3 regions of the Mesorhizobium sp. M1338 genome follow, and region 3 is predicted to be linked to each of the others. Evidence: predicted binding sites of a transcription regulator. Region 3 holds the regulator's gene; each other region holds the start of a gene.
The links. Region 3 encodes LexA, which represses DNA repair genes until DNA is damaged. Its sites were predicted from a motif close to TGTTCNNNNTGTGTTCNG; they were not measured.
Positions count from the first base shown of each region.

Region 1 (5,347 bases), on a different contig from region 3:
ATACGGGGAGAAGGTGGCGGCAGCCGGATGAGGGGCGGCGCGATGTTCCGAAAGATCGCCCGTGCAAAAGCTGACCTCTCAGAAACAATCCCCTACTTCGGCAGCGCGTAGGCCATCACATAATCCCCCGGCTTGGTGCCGACCGAACCGTGGCCGCCGGCGACGATGACCACGAACTGGCGACCGTCGGCGACCGTGTAAGTCATAGGCGTCGATTGCCCGCCGGCCGGCAGCCGCGCCTGCCACAGTTGCTTGCCCGATGTCAGGTCATAGGCGCGCAGATAGTCGTCGACCGCGGCCCCCAGGAAGGCGACGCCGCCGGCGGTGATCATCGGCCCGCCGATGCCGGGCACGCCGACCTTCAGCGGCAGCGGCAGCGGCGTCATGTCGTAGACGGTGCCGTTGCGGTGCTTGTAGGCGATGGTGCCGGTCCTGAGATCGGCGCCCGCGACATAGCCCCAGGGCGGCGCCTGGCAAGGAATGCCGAGCGGCGACAGGAATGGTCCCATCACCACCGCATAGGGCGCGCCCTCGTTGCGGTTCAGTCCCTGCTCGCTGCCGCGCCCCTCGTCCGGCGGCGGTACCTGATCGCGCGGAATGAGCTGCGACTTGAACGCCAGATAGGTCGGCATGCCGAACAGCACCTGCCGGACCGGATCGACGGCGACGCCACCCCAGTTGAAGGTGCCGAAATTGCCGGGATAGATCAGCGAGCCCTGGACGGAAGGCGGTGTGTAGCGGCCCTCATAGCGCAGGCCCTGGAATTCGATCCGGCAAGCCAACTGGTCGAACATGGTGAGACCCCACATGTCGGCGCCGGTGAGCGGCTTCGGCATGAAGGTAAGATCCGAGACCGGCTGCGTCGGCGATGTGTGGTCGCCCTCGATGGCGCCGCCGGGCGCCGGCACTTCGTTGACCGCGATGACCGGCTCGCCGGTTCGGCGGTCGAGCACATAGAGGTCGCCCTGCTTGGTCGGCCCGACCAGTGCCGGCACCACCGTGCCGTCGGCCTTGGTGATGTCGATCAGGCTCGGCTGCGCCGGCACGTCCATGTCCCAGAGATCGTGGTGCACGGTCTGCCGCACCCAGCGCAACTGCCCGGTGTTGAGATCGAGCGCGGTGATCGACGACGAGAACTTCTCGACATTGGCGCTGCGCCCGGCGCCGAGTTGATCCGGCGTCTGGTTGCCAAGCGGCACATAGAGCAGGCCGAGCTTCTCGTCGGCGCTCGGCGTCGACCACATGTTGGGCGAGTTGGCGGTGTAAGTCTGGCCGGCCGCCAGCGGCGTCGTCTGGTCCGGATTGCCGGAATCCCAGTTCCATAGCAGCTTGCCGGTGGCAGCGTCGTAGGCGCGGATGACGCCGGACGGCTCCTGGGTCGAATAATTGTCGTTGACCGCGCCGCCGACGATGATCTTGCCACCTGATATCAGCGGCGCCGAGGTCGAGTAATAATAGCCCGACTTCGGATAGGGCATGTTGGTCAGAAGGTTCAGCGTGCCGCCCTCGGCGAAGCTGGGGCAGACCTGGCCGTTGGCGGCGTCGAGCGCGATCAGCCGCGCGTCCGAGGTCGGCAGGTAGACGCGGGCAGCGCATGGCTGGCCGGCGGCGATGGCCGCATCGGCATAATAGGACACGCCGCGGCAAGTCTGGTGCTGGCGGTCCTTGTCGAGCTTGACCTTGGGATCGTAGCGCCATTTCTCCTTGCCGCTCGCGGCGTCGATGGCGATGGCGAAATTGTGCGGCGTGCAGATGTAGAGCGTGTCGCCGATCTTCAGCGGCGTCACCTGATAGGTGGTCTCGCCGATGTCGTCCGGACCCTTCACGTCACCAGTCTGGTAGGTCCACGCCGGTTGCAGCTTGGCGACATTGTCCGGTGTGATCTGGTCGAGCGGCGAATAGCGCTGGCCGAACTGCGTGCGGCCGTAATAGTGCCATTCGCCGGCCGGCACATTGTTACCGAGGTTGGCGTTGGGGATCACCTTGTCGGTGTCGAGTTCTCCAGCGATGTCCTTCGGATCTGCTGTCATCGAATAACCGGCGACGGCAAGCGATGCCAGCACGGCAAGGATGAGCGGCGCGCGCGCGTCAGGCCCGGCAAGACCACGCCTCGCCGACGGCGTCAGCAGCCATAGCGCCACCAGCACGATGATGCCGCCGCGGGGCCCAAGTTCCCACCAGTCGAAGCCGGTCTCCCAGACGGCCCAGGCCAGCGTGCCGAGCACGATCGCCGCGTAGAGCCACAGCGCGGTGGATCTGCGTCGGTAGAGCAGCCAGGCGGCGATCAGGAAGGCGAGGCCGGCGACGATATAGTACCAGCTGCCGCCCAGCGAAGCCAAGCGGATACCGCCGCCGCCGAGCGCCAGGCCTATGAGCAAGAGGACGAGGGAGGTGGTGGTGACAGCCAAGATGATACTCCTTCGACTGTTGCGCTTTGCGACGCCAAGGACAGCCCGACGCAATCGTTCCTGCCCAGGACACAACTTTCTCCTGACCGCCGCGCCTGTCAAGTTGGCCACACGCCATGGTGGCAATCCATCTTGCTTGTATCAGGGTTTCCAGCAGTCTCGGCGCCATGACGACCGACGAGGCGCGCTCGTTCGGTTTTCGTCACTCTCGGTTACTGCAAGGCCTGAACGGCGATATCAGGCACTTTGCCGGAACAAAACGTAGACACTTCTGGTCTTTCGCCCCCGAATCACTACATTCGGGGCGATGTCCGGCTTTTCCGAAGACATGCCCTTTTTCGATGAACCCAATGCGCGGCCCTCGGCCCCGTCGGGTATTGCCGCGCGCGCCATGGCTGCCCGTGGCGGCCACAACAATGCACCCGACTATCTGAAGGGGCTGAACCCCGAGCAGCGGCTGGCGGTGGAAACCACCGAAGGTCCGGTTCTTGTGCTGGCCGGCGCCGGCACCGGCAAGACCCGCGTGCTCACCACCCGCATCGCCCACATCCTCGCCACCGGCAAGGCCTTCCCGTCGCAGATCCTGGCCGTCACCTTCACCAACAAGGCCGCCCGCGAGATGAAGATCCGCATCGGCGTCCTGATCGGCGAAGGCAATGTCGAGGGCATGCCGTGGCTCGGCACCTTCCACTCGATCGGCGTCAAGCTGCTGCGCCGCCATGCCGAACTTGCCGGATTGAGATCCGACTTCACCATCCTCGACACCGACGACGTCGTGCGGCTGATCAAGCAGCTGATCCAGGCCGAGGGACTCGACGACAAGCGCTGGCCGGCCAAGCAGTTCGCCCAGATGATCGACGGCTGGAAGAACAAGGGGCAAGGTCCGGCCGACATCGCCGAGGGCGACGCGCGCGCGTTCGCCAACGGCAAGGGCCGTGAACTCTACAAGGCCTATCAGGAGCGGCTGAAGACCCTGAACGCCTGCGACTTCGGCGATCTTCTCTGCCACCCGATCCGCATCTTCCGCGCTAATCCGGATGTGCTGAAGGAATACCACAAGCGCTTCAAATACATCCTCGTCGACGAATATCAGGACACCAACACCGCCCAGTATATGTGGCTGCGGTTGCTGGCGCAGCGGCCTGATGCCGGGCGCGCGTCGACATCGACGGATGTGCGATCGGCCGAAGGCCGCAAGCCCGACCGGGCGTCGGCCGGCCAGGCCGCCCCCGCGGAGGCCAGCGAGCGAAGCTCGCGTACGGCCGTGAGCGACAACAAAGTAAACATCTGCTGCGTCGGCGACGACGATCAATCCATCTATGGCTGGCGCGGCGCCGAGGTCGACAACATCCTGCGCTTCGACAAGGATTTCCCCGGCGCCACCATCATCCGCCTGGAGCGCAACTACCGCTCGACCGCGCACATCCTTGGCGCCGCCTCCCACCTCATCGCCCACAATGAGGGCCGTTTCGGCAAGACGCTGTTCACCGACCGGAACGAGCCGGATGACGGCAAGGTGCATGTCCATGCCGCCTGGGATTCCGAGGAGGAAGCCCGCGCCGTCGGCGAGACCATCGAGACCTACCAGCGGCAAAAGCACAATCTCAACGACATGGCGATCCTGGTCCGCGCCTCCTTCCAGATGCGGGCCTTCGAGGACCGCTTCATCACGCTCGGCCTCAACTACCGCGTCATCGGCGGCCCGCGCTTCTATGAACGTCTGGAAATCCGCGACGCCATGGCCTTCTTCCGCGTCGTCGCGCAAGGCGCCGACGACCTTGCCTTCGAACGCATCGTCAATGTGCCCAAGCGCGGCCTTGGTGAAGCCACCATCCGCCAGATCCACGACACGGCGCGCGCGCTGCGCATCCCGATGCTGGAAGCCGCCGCCAAGCTCGCCGAAAGCGACGAACTGAAGCCGAAACCGCGCGCAGCCCTTCGCGAAGTGGCTGCCAATTTCGAGCGCTGGCAAAAGGCGCTGGAAACAACGCCGCACACCGAACTCGCCGAGACCATTCTCGAAGAGAGCGGCTACACCGACATGTGGAAGAACGACCGCTCGGTCGAAGCGCCAGGCCGGCTGGAGAACCTTAAGGAGCTGATCCGCTCGATGGAGGAGTACGAATCGCTGCGCTCCTTCCTCGAGCACGTAGCACTCGTCATGGATGCCGAGCAGAATGCCGGGCTCGACGCCGTCAGCATCATGACGCTGCATTCGGCCAAGGGCCTCGAATTCGAGACCGTGTTCCTGCCCGGTTGGGAGGAAGGCTTGTTTCCGCACCAGCGCGCGCTCGACGAAGGCGGCCGTTCCGGATTGGAGGAAGAGCGCCGCCTGGCCTATGTCGGCCTGACGCGGGCCAAGAAGAACCTGCATATCTGGTTTGTCTCCAACCGCCAGATCCACGGCCTGTGGCAGTCGACGATCCCGTCGCGTTTCCTCGAAGAATTGCCGAACGCCCATGTCGAGGTCGCCGAAAGCGGCAACTCCTATGGCGGCTACGGCAATTCATACGGCGGCGGTTCTTTTGCCTCCGGTCGCGGCGGTCAGGGCGCGGGAAGACAGAACCCCTATGGCGCTTCGCGCTTCGACAATGTCGGCGCCGACACCGAAAAATCCGGCGCCTTCTCCAACACCTATGCGACGCCAGGCTGGCAGCGCGCGCAGGCCAACCGCACCGAGGCCACCGACCGCAACTGGGGCTCGCGCTCCGGCCATCAGGTCGAGCGCATCGGCTATGGCGAGACGGACAGCGGCTACGGCGCCGGCCGCACCTCGGTCAAGGGCCGCACCATCGACGGCGAGCTGGTCGCCAAATCCGTCGCCGACAAGCCGTCCGCCTTCAACGTCGGCGACCGCGTCTTCCACCAGAAATTCGGCAACGGCAACATTTCCGCCATCGAAGGCAACAAGCTGACCATCGACTTCGACAAGGCCGGCC
Region 1 covers NZ_JAMYLL010000005.1:48,790-54,136, forward strand. The annotation lists gene NKH19_RS07220 (glucose/quinate/shikimate family membrane-bound PQQ-dependent dehydrogenase) at 93-2,408, opposite strand; gene NKH19_RS07225 (ATP-dependent helicase) at 2,716-5,347, shown strand, end outside.
Region 1: NKH19_RS07225 (ATP-dependent helicase) is a predicted target of LexA. The motif match lies at 2,659-2,676, and genes of this name have one in related genera.

Region 2 (5,347 bases), on a different contig from region 3:
GGCCGCGCAGAAGGCCGGCAAATTCAAGGACGAGATCGTCGCCGTCACTATCAAGGGCAAGAAGGGCGACACCATTGTCGACCAGGACGAATACATCCGCCACGGTGCCACGATCGACGCCATGACCAAGCTGAGGCCGGCTTTCGACAAGGACGGCACGGTGACCGCCGCCAACGCCTCCGGCATCAATGACGGCGCCGCGGGTGCTGTGCTGATGAGCGAAGCGGAAGCGGTGAGACGTGGCATCACCCCGCTGGCGCGTATCGTGTCCTGGGCAACCGCCGGCGTCGACCCGCAGATCATGGGCACCGGACCTATTCCTGCCTCGCGCAAGGCATTGGAAAAGGCTGGCTGGTCGGTCGGCGACCTCGACCTGATCGAGGCCAATGAAGCCTTTGCGGCGCAAGCCTGCGCCGTCAACAAGGACATGGGCTGGGATCCCTCGATCGTCAACGTCAATGGCGGCGCCATCGCCATCGGCCACCCGATCGGCGCATCTGGCGCCCGCATCTTCAACACGCTGGTCTTCGAGATGCGCCGCCGTGGCGCCAAGAAGGGCCTCGCTACGCTCTGCATCGGCGGCGGCATGGGCGTCGCCATGTGCGTGGAGGCAATCTGAAGAAAAGCAAATAGCGAGTAGCGAATAGGGAAGAATGGCGTCAGCGCGACGGGACATCAAATCCCTACTCGCTATTAGCCACTCGCTATTCGCTCCCGACCAAAGGGAGGAACATTATGACCAAGGTAGCAATCGTCACGGGCGGATCGCGCGGTATCGGCGCGGCGATCTCGATCGCATTGAAGACCGCCGGCTATTCGGTTGCCGCGAACTACGCCGGCAATGACGACGCGGCGGCGAAATTCAAGGCCGAAACCGGTATCCCGGTCTACAAATGGTCGGTCGCCGACTATGATGCCTGCACCACCGGCATCAAACAGGTCGAGGCCGATCTCGGCCCGGTCTCGGTGCTGGTCAACAATGCCGGCATCACCCGAGACGCCATGTTCCACAAGATCACGCGCGAACAGTGGAAAGAGGTCATCGACACCAACCTGTCCGGCGTCTTCAACATGACGCATCCGCTGTGGAGCGGCATGCGCGACCGCAAGTTCGGCCGCGTCATCACGATCTCCTCGATCAACGGCCAGAAGGGCCAGGCCGGCCAGGTCAACTATTCCGCCGCCAAGGCCGGCGACATCGGTTTCAGCAAAGCTCTGGCTCAAGAGGGGGCGCGCGCGGGCATCACCGTCAACGTCATCTGCCCCGGCTACATCGCCACCGAGATGGTCAAGGCTATCGACGAGAAGGTGCTCAACGAGCGGATCATCCCGCAGATCCCCGTCGGCCGCCTCGGCGAGCCCGAAGAAATCGCGCGCTGCGTCGTTTTCCTCGCTTCCGAGGATGCCGGCTTCATCACCGGCTCGACCATCACGGCCAATGGCGGCCAGTATTTCGTCTGATGACGGGCGGTGCGGGCGGACAGACCGACGGGCCAGCCCGCCGGCCCGTTTTTTCGTTGCCGGGCCTGATCCTTTCGACATGCCCTCGTCGGGTGCTGACCCAATCCGGTACGCAGAGGTTAATAGCGGCTGGCCGCCCTGTGCGAAACCGGTTCCCAAGCCTGTGGATTCTCGGTGGATAAGCTGTTCACAACACAAGATATTGGGGTGAACAAACCAAGAATATTCCGGCATCCTGATTCGTCGCCGATTCGTTCCGGCTTTGACCGGAACGTTAACGGCGACAGCTGGAATCGCCTGCCAATTCCTTAACGCGGATTAGGAAAGATCAACAATTTCATAAGCTTGAGCGAGGCATACCAAGCCATCATGATCGTTTCTCGGCAAAGGTTAACAGCAACGCCCCCTTGCACCCTCTTAGCATAAAACGGGCCAGTTCAGCGATTCAGCATGTGGTGCGACTCCTGGTCGCAAAATCCACATGTAGCCGTGAACAAAAGCTGAATCTGGCCGAGTCACTGATTCGTCGCCGATTCGTTCCAGACTCGTTCTATCCGTTAATCCGCGGCCGATTGAGAGCTTGACAAAAACACCTTCTGGCCGGCGGTGGAACATTCCGCTTTCGCTTCGCGCCCGAAATCCCTATGTGTCGCCTGTCATACGCGCCACGTGAGGCACGCTCCCGACAACCAGAGGCCAGAAAGCCTTATTCCCAGGGTCGATGAACATCCAGCCGAAACACACTGAGCCGCTAATCCTGTCTGGCCGCGACGTGACCGCCGTGCTTGGGCCCACCAACACCGGCAAGACCCATCTCGCCATCGAGCGCATGGTGGCTCATGAGAGTGGCATCATCGGCCTGCCGCTCAGGCTGCTGGCGCGCGAGGTCTATGCCCGCGTCTGCGAAAAGGTTGGCGCTCACAAGGTCGCGCTGATCACCGGCGAGGAAAAGATCCAGCCGGCGGGCGCGAAATATTCGGTCTGCACCGTCGAGGCCATGCCGCGCGAGACCGATGCCGCCTTCGTCGCCATCGACGAGGTGCAGCTTGCCGGCGACCTCGAGCGCGGACACATCTTCACCGACCGTATCCTGCATCTGCGCGGCCGCCAGGAAACGTTGCTGCTCGGTGCCGCCACCATGCACGGCATTTTGCAGCGCCTGCTGAGAGGCGTCTCTGTGGTGACGCGGCCGAGGCTGTCGCATCTTGCCTATGCCGGCCCCAAGAAACTGACACGGCTGCCGCGGCGCACTGCGATCGTCGCCTTCTCGGCCGACGAGGTCTACGCCATAGCCGAACTGATCCGCCGCCAACAGGGCGGTGCCGCCGTCGTGCTCGGCGCGCTAAGCCCGCGCACCCGCAACGCCCAAGTGGCATTGTTTCAGTCCGGCGATGTCGACTATCTCATCGCCACCGACGCCATCGGCATGGGCCTCAACCTCGATCTCGATCACGTCGCCTTCGCCCAGAACCGGAAGTTCGATGGTTATCAGTATCGCAACCTGACGGCGGCCGAGCTTGGCCAGATCGCCGGCCGCGCCGGTCGGCACCTGCGCGACGGCACCTTTGGCGTCACCGGCCAGGTCGACCCGCTGGATGAGGAACTGGTCAAGAAGATCGAAGGCCATGATTTCGATCCGGCGAAGGTGCTGCAATGGCGCACCGCGCGTTTCGACTTCGCCAGCCTCGATGCGCTGAAGCGCTCGATCGAAACCAATGCCCCGGTCGAAGGGCTGACGCGCGCGCTGCCCGCGGTCGACGCGCAGGCGCTTGAATATCTGTCCCGCGATGAAGACATCCGCGCTCTTGCCAGCAATGCCAAACGCGTTGCGCTGCTGTGGGAAGCCTGCGCACTGCCCGATTACCGCAGGATCGCGCCGGCCCAACATGCAGACCTCGTTGCTTCGATCTACACCGACCTTGCACGGCATGGCCATGTCGACGAGAATTACATGGCCGAGCAGGTGCGCCGCGCCGACACCACCGAGGGCGACATCGACACGCTGTCGCATCGCATTGCCCAGATCCGCACCTGGACATTCGTGTCGAACCGGCCCGGTTGGCTGGCCGATCAGGCACACTGGCAGGAAAAGACGCGCGAAATCGAAGACAGATTGTCGGATGCGCTGCATGAGCGGTTGACGAAACGCTTCGTAGACCGCAGGACTTCCGTCCTCATGCGGCGCCTTAGAGAAAATACCATGCCTGAAGCCGAAATTAGTCCTACCGGAACCGTCCTTGTCGAAGGCCACCATGTCGGCGAGTTGCAAGGGTTCCGCTTCACCGCTGATCAAACCGCCGGCGGTGAAGACGCCAAGGCGGTGCGCACCGCCGCCCAGAAGGCGCTGGCCGCCGAGTTCGAGGCGCGCGCCGAACGCTTCGGCGCCTCGGCCAATGGCGACATCGCGCTTGGCTCGGATGGCACGCTGCGCTGGATCGGCGCGCCGATCGGCACACTGGTCGCGGGCGAAGACGCGCTGAAGCCGCGCCTGGTGCTGCTGGCCGACGAACAGCTGACCGGCCCGGCGCGCGACAAGGTCGCCGCGCGTGCCGAGCGGTTCGTCAATTTCCAGATCGAGTCGCTGCTGAAGCCGCTGGTCGACCTGAAGAATGCCGACCAGATTTCTGGCATCGGCCGTGGCATCGCCTTCCAACTGGTCGAGAATTTCGGCCTCATCAACCGCCGCGACATCGCCGAGGAGATGAAGTCGCTCGACCAGGAAGGTCGCGCCGCGCTTCGCCGGCTCGGCGTGCGCTTCGGCGCCTACCATGTTTTCGTGCCGGCGCTGATCAAGCCGGCACCCGCCGGGCTTGTGACGCTGCTGTGGGCGCTGAAGAATGACGGCAAGGACAAGCCCGGCTTTGGCGACGTGGTTCACGCCCTCGCCTCCGGCCGCACCTCCGTGGTCATCGACCCAGCCTTCGACAAGACCTTCTACAAGCTGGCGGGCTACCGCAATCTCGGCCGCCGCGCCGTGCGTATCGACATCCTGGAACGGCTGGCCGACCTGATCCGTCCCGCGACCAACTGGAAGCCCGGCCTCGGCCAGCGTCCGGACGGGGCCTATGATGGCCAGTCCTTCATGGTGACGCCGCCGATGATGTCGATCCTCGGCGCCACCGCCGACGACATGGAAGAAATCCTCAAGGGTCTCGGCTACCGTGCCGAGCCGAAGCCGCCGGCTGAAGTGAAGGCGCGGCTCGAGGCACAGGACATTGCCGCACGCGAGGCCGCGGCGGCGAAGCTTGCAGCTGAAGAGACAGCGCGCGCGGAGCAGGCCAAGACGGCGGAAGCAGCGGCAACCGATGCGGCCGCGGAAGCAGCGGTCGGAGGTTCGGAGCCGGCATCGGACGCAGTGGCCGCTTCGGAAACCGCGGCCGAAAGTCCCGCCGAAATCGTCGCGGACGCCGCGGCGGAACCTGCCGTGCCCGAGGTGGCAGAACAGGCGGATACTCCGGCCGAAACCGAGCAGGACGAAGCGCCGGTAGCCGAGATTGTTGCAGGGAACGCCGAACCCGCGCCGGCTGAGCCGCGGGCAGAGGCTGAAACTCCCGAGATTGAAGCCGCGCCGGCAGAAGAAGCCGCACCGGCCGAGCTGGCGTCGGATGCCGCGCTCGTAACGGACGCCGCGCCAGACGAACCTGCCGCGACGGCAGAAGCAGCGGTCGGCGAACCTGTGCCGGAAGCCGAAGCGCCAAAACCCATCCTGTTGTGGCGTCAGGGTCGTTTCGAACAGCGCCCGCGCAACCGCGACGACAACCGCAGGAACAATCGCCCACGCAACGGACAAGCGCGCGGCCGAAGCGATGCGCCCGCGGATGCCGCCGGCGCATCGGCTACGGCTGCACCCGGAGAACGTCCGGCCCATGAGGGCCGGCGCGACGGT
Region 2 covers NZ_JAMYLL010000003.1:125,378-130,724, forward strand. The annotation lists gene NKH19_RS04460 (acetyl-CoA C-acetyltransferase) at 1-619, shown strand, start outside; gene phbB (acetoacetyl-CoA reductase) at 736-1,461, shown strand; gene NKH19_RS04470 (helicase-related protein) at 2,183-5,347, shown strand, end outside.
Region 2: NKH19_RS04470 (helicase-related protein) is a predicted target of LexA. The motif match lies at 1,997-2,014, and genes of this name have one in related genera.

Region 3 (5,347 bases):
GGCGCGCTTGCCATCTGGAACGACGTCGACATGGCGGCATTGCGAAAGAAGAGCGTCGCGCTGACCGAACTGTTCATCCAGCTCGTCGAAGCGAAGTGCGGCGCCTATGGTCTCACGCTGGAGAGCACTCGCGACGCGACCAGGCGCGGCAGCCAGGTGTCGTTCCTTCACGATCATGGCTATCAAATCATGCGGGCGCTGATCGAGCGCGGCGTGATCGGTGACTTCCGCGCGCCGTCAACCATCCGTTTCGGATTTACGCCGCTCTATGTCGGCTACAAGGACGTGTGGCTGGCGGTCGAGGTGCTGGAAGACATTCTGCGCACGAGTGCATGGAAGGACCAGCGTTTCGCCGTCAAGGAGGCCGTAACCTGACGCGGCCGTCCCGACGATCTGTCGTCGCGTCTTGCCCCCAGGTCGGATGACGGAGGACGAATTTTTCGGCTCGCGAATGCGTTCGCCGCTGGTAGCCAGCGCAGGCTGCAATAGATTAACCAAGGTTGGCATTTTGGCTTCGTTTCGTTCACGGCAAACGAACGCCCGGAAAGCTGGAAATGCGCCCGTCGCGGATCCATGGGCAGCTCATGCCAGGCTTGAGCCAAGGGTGGGCCACAGCCCATTAACCATAACAATTTCAATGCCGGCAAGCGCATTGTGACGGCATACAGCCGTCGACGAGGCCCGCTGGCGAGCGCCAATAATTTCGACCCCCTTAATAAATTCATTAAACTTTAAACAGTTGCGGAACACAACTGGAACAGATAGTGTTTGTTCTGGGTTTGTTTTTCCGATTCTGGTTTCAGGTACCCTGGGGGCCGCCATGCTGACGCGCAAGCAACACGAACTGCTGATGTTCATCCATGAACGCCTGAAGGAAAGCGGCATTCCGCCATCCTTCGACGAGATGAAGGAGGCGCTCGACCTTGCCTCCAAATCCGGGATTCATCGTTTGATCACGGCACTGGAAGAGCGCGGCTTCATTCGCCGGCTGCCCAACCGGGCACGCGCGCTGGAAGTGCTGCGGCTGCCGGACTCGATCGCACCCGGCCTCAACGCGGCAAAGAAGTTCTCTCCAAGCGTCATCCAGGGCAGTCTTGGTCAGGCCAGTCTCGGCCAGGGCGGCCTTGGCCGGCAGATCAGGCCAGCGTCTTCGCGGATGTCTTCAGCAGGCAATGACGACGACGTGGTCGCCGCCGTGTCGATCCCCGTGATGGGGCGCATCGCCGCCGGTGTGCCGATCGATGCCATCCAGCACCAGACGCATTCGATCTCGGTGCCGCCAGACATGATCATGGGCGGCGAGCACTATGCGCTGGAGGTCAAGGGCGACTCGATGATCGAGGCCGGCATCTTCGACGGCGACACCGTCATCATCCGCAATGCCGATACGGCGAGCCCTGGCGAGATCATCGTGGCGCTGGTGGATGAAGAGGAAGCGACGCTGAAGCGGTTCCGCCGCAAGGGCGCCTCGATTGCTCTCGAAGCCGCCAATCCGGCCTATGAAACCCGTATTTTCGGGCCAGACAGGGTCAAGGTGCAGGGCAAGCTCGTTGGCCTGATCCGCCGCTACTAAGGCAGCTGCGGTTCAACGACTGGCTTCTCGGGTCTCTTGAAGGGCGGCAGTCCCCTCGCCTCGCGTGAAAACTTGCGTTGCGCGTGCCAGGGCCGATATGGCCTGTCCACGGCGAAGCTGATTGTCGCCGGCGCGGTCGCCGATTGGCGATCGAAGAAGACGGCAGCACTGCCTTTGCGGGCCAGTTGCCGTTTGGTGATAACGAGAACCAGCGGGTTGTGACAGGCGTCATAGGCCGTCGCGTCATTGATGACGATCAGGTCGGCGAAACCACAGGCTTTCCAGGTGTCTTTTCGGTCCTCGACATAGGCAATGAACGCGCCGGACGGATGCCTGGCGACGCAAACGCCTGAAGTGCAATAGAACGGTGCTCCCGGCGGCATTTCAGCCGCATCAGCGACGTCGAATTGACCGTCGCCTTCGTCGAACACCTCCGGCACGATGATGCTTTCGGATGTCAGCGCACGCTTCCAGTTGTCGACGGTGAATTCGTTCGGCCTGGCCCGGCTGACCGCGAGTTCGCCGCCGCCGATCGGCAACGCAACCAGCCTTGCGTCCTCCGAGATCAGCACGTCGGGTGCGCGCGTGTCCGAGACCGTCAGCAGGCCGGCAAGCGCGAAAGGAAGAGCTGCCAGCCGCAGCCATGTCGTCGCCATCGTCGCGATGACAAGGGCAATCGCCACCAGAAGGACAGACTGCTGCGAAATCAAGCCGATTGCGTCGACTGGCGAACGCTCGGAAATCCATCCGGACATCGCGATCATCGCCGTCAGGCCTTTGCCCATTACATAAAGAAAGGGGCCGTCGGCGCCGAATGGCATCGCCAGTGCGCTGAGGACGGCGAAAGGCATGACGACCAGTGATACGATCGGCATGATCGCCAGATTGGCGAACAGGCTGAGCGGCGACACACGCTGAAAATGCCAGATGGCAAACAGCGCAGTGGCGCCGCCGGCGATGATGGAAGTCATGGAAAGGCCGCCTGCCGCCAGCAGGAATTTTCGCGTCAGGAAACCAGGCAGCGACCGCTTTGGCGGCGGTGGTCTCGTCTTTCCCGCACGATGCTCCGACCAGCCGGCATAGGCGCCGACCAGCGCCGCGGTTGCGGCGAAGGACATCTGAAAACTCGGGCCGACCACTTCATGCGGCGACACCACGATGACGGCGATCGCCGAAATTGCTAGATTGCGCATGGTGAGTGCCGCCCGATCGAACAGCACGGCAATCAGCATCACCGCCAGCATGATGAAGCTGCGCTCGGCGGCGACGACGATGCCTGAGATGATGAGATAGGCGGCGATCGAGAACAGTGCCGCGACGGCGGCGTATTTCTTGACCGGACGACGCGCGGAAAAGTCCGGAAACAAGGCGAAGGCGCCGCGCAGCAACCCCATGATGGTGCCGGCGACGAGCGCCATATGCAGTCCGGAAATGGAGATGATGTGGTAGATGCCGGTACGCCGCATAGCTTCGTTGATGTCATCGGGAATGCCGGCGCGCACGCCGACGATCAGCGCCGCCGCGATCTCGCCCTCGGCGCCACCGACGCTGCCCCTGATGTGGTCGGCAATCGCTTCACGGGCTTTTTCTATCCCCGAGGAAAGGCGGTCCGATAGCGGCATGTCGCCCGTCATCGGTGACGATAAGTTTTGGATTGCCGAGAAAGAACCCGCTGCCGCCGATGCCGGCGAAATAGCTGTCGAAGGAGAAGTCGTAGCTGTCCGGCCGCACAGGCCCGGTCGGCGGCAACAGCTTGGCATATCCAGTGATCAGGGAGCCGGCGATCACGTCCGCCGGGATCTTTCGCGCCGAAAGTCGCACCCGCTCCGGCGCATAGCGCAGTTTCGGCCTTGCGGTCGATGTGACGTCGATGGTCAGCCGGATACGACCGCTCTCCATCCGGTCGAGCGAAACGACGCGGCCGGTCACTTGCGTCGAGATTTCCGAGCCCAGCATCTGCGTTCCCGCCCGCCATGTCTCGACCTTTGCGGTGAGCAGGCCGAACGCGCACAAAAGTGCCGCCATGAAGCACAGATGGGTTTTCGGCCAGGAACGCGAGACCAGCGCAAACAGCCCCGCCAAGATGACAACTGCGACAGGCTTTGCGAAGCCAGGTTCCGCCGCCAGCGAAAAATAGCCGATCGCCCCGCTCGCCAGGCAGACCGGCACCAGCAGGAAGGCCACGCCTCGGTCGAGTTCCAGGCCCGCCGCCATGGTCACGCCATGGCGCAGGCGCGGCAGCGAAATCCGGCCGATTTGCCGGCGCACGCGCACGATCCTGCTGGCTTCGGCAGCTGGAACCGGGGCGGGGGCATCCGTTTGCAACGGCGCCTTGCCGGGATCCGGCACGAGGGGCGATGGCGGCGGCAATGAAGCCGGCAGCGGCGCTGCAAACAGGGACCGTTCGCTGACGCCAATGACAGCGTCCTCGCCCTGATCCGAGCCCCAGCCTCGTCCAGCCATCGGGTCTGCCCCTTGCGCCCTCGACACCCTATGCTACATGAACGCCGGGCGCGCGAAAGTCCGCGCAGCCGCACCCCGCTTCAGATGGTTTCCGAGAGTTTCATGTCCGACAAGGTCGTCACCCGTTTTGCCCCCTCGCCCACCGGCTACCTGCATATAGGCGGCGCGCGCACGGCGCTGTTCAACTGGCTGTATGCAAGGCACACCGGCGGCACGATGCTGCTGCGCATCGAGGACACCGATCGCGAGCGCTCCAACGATGCCGCGACCGCTGCCATTCTCGACGGGCTTTCCTGGCTTGGCCTCAGCTGGGACGGCGAGCCGGTGTCGCAGTTCGAGCGTGCGCCGCGCCACCGTGAGGTGGCCGAGGAACTCGTGCGCATGGGCAAGGCCTATTATTGCTATGCCACGCCGACCGAACTGGAGGCGATGCGCGAGGCCGCCAGAGCCAAGGGTCTGCCGCCCCGCTATGATGGCCGCTGGCGTGACCGTGACCCCTCAGAGGCGCCCGCGGGCGCCAAGGGCGCCATTCGCATCAAGGCGCCGACCGAGGGCGAGACGGTGGTGCACGACCGCGTCCAGGGCGAGGTGCGCTTTCCCAACAAGGATCTCGACGATTTCATCATCCTGCGTTCGGACGGCAATCCGACCTACATGCATGCCGTCGTCGTCGACGATCATGACATGGGCGTCACCCATATCATCCGCGGCGACGATCATCTGACCAACGCCGCGCGCCAGACCGTGATCTACAACGCCATGGGCTGGGCCGTGCCCTCGATGTCGCATATTCCGCTGATCCACGGCGCCGACGGCGCCAAGCTGTCGAAGCGGCACGGCGCGCTCGGCGTCGAAGCCTATCGTGCCATGGGTTATCTGCCGGAGGCGTTGCTGAACTACTTGGCGCGCCTCGGCTGGAGCCATGGCGACGACGAGATCATGTCGATCAAGGATATGATCTCCTGGTTCGACATCGGTGATGTCAACAAAAGCGCGGCTCGCTTTGACTTCGCCAAGCTGGAGGCGATCAACGGCGCGCATATGCGCCGCATGAGCGACGCCGAACTGCTCGATATCTTCATCGCCACCCTGCCCTATCTCGAAGGCGGCCCGGCGATGGCCGCGCGCCTGAACGACAGCAACAAGGCGCAGCTGCTGGCCGCGTTACCGGGTCTGAAGGAGCGCGCCAAGACGCTGGTCGAACTCGTCGATGGCGCGGCCTTCCTGTTTGCCACGCGGCCGCTGCCGATCGACGACAAGGCGGCCCTTTTGCTCAATGACGATGCCCGCAAGATCCTGCGCGGCGCTCAC
Region 3 covers NZ_JAMYLL010000043.1:3,245-8,591, reverse strand. The annotation lists gene kynU (kynureninase) at 1-375, shown strand, start outside; gene lexA (transcriptional repressor LexA) at 821-1,573, shown strand; partial or broken gene NKH19_RS26305 (ComEC/Rec2 family competence protein) at 1,570-4,036, opposite strand; gene gltX (glutamate--tRNA ligase) at 4,139-5,347, shown strand, end outside.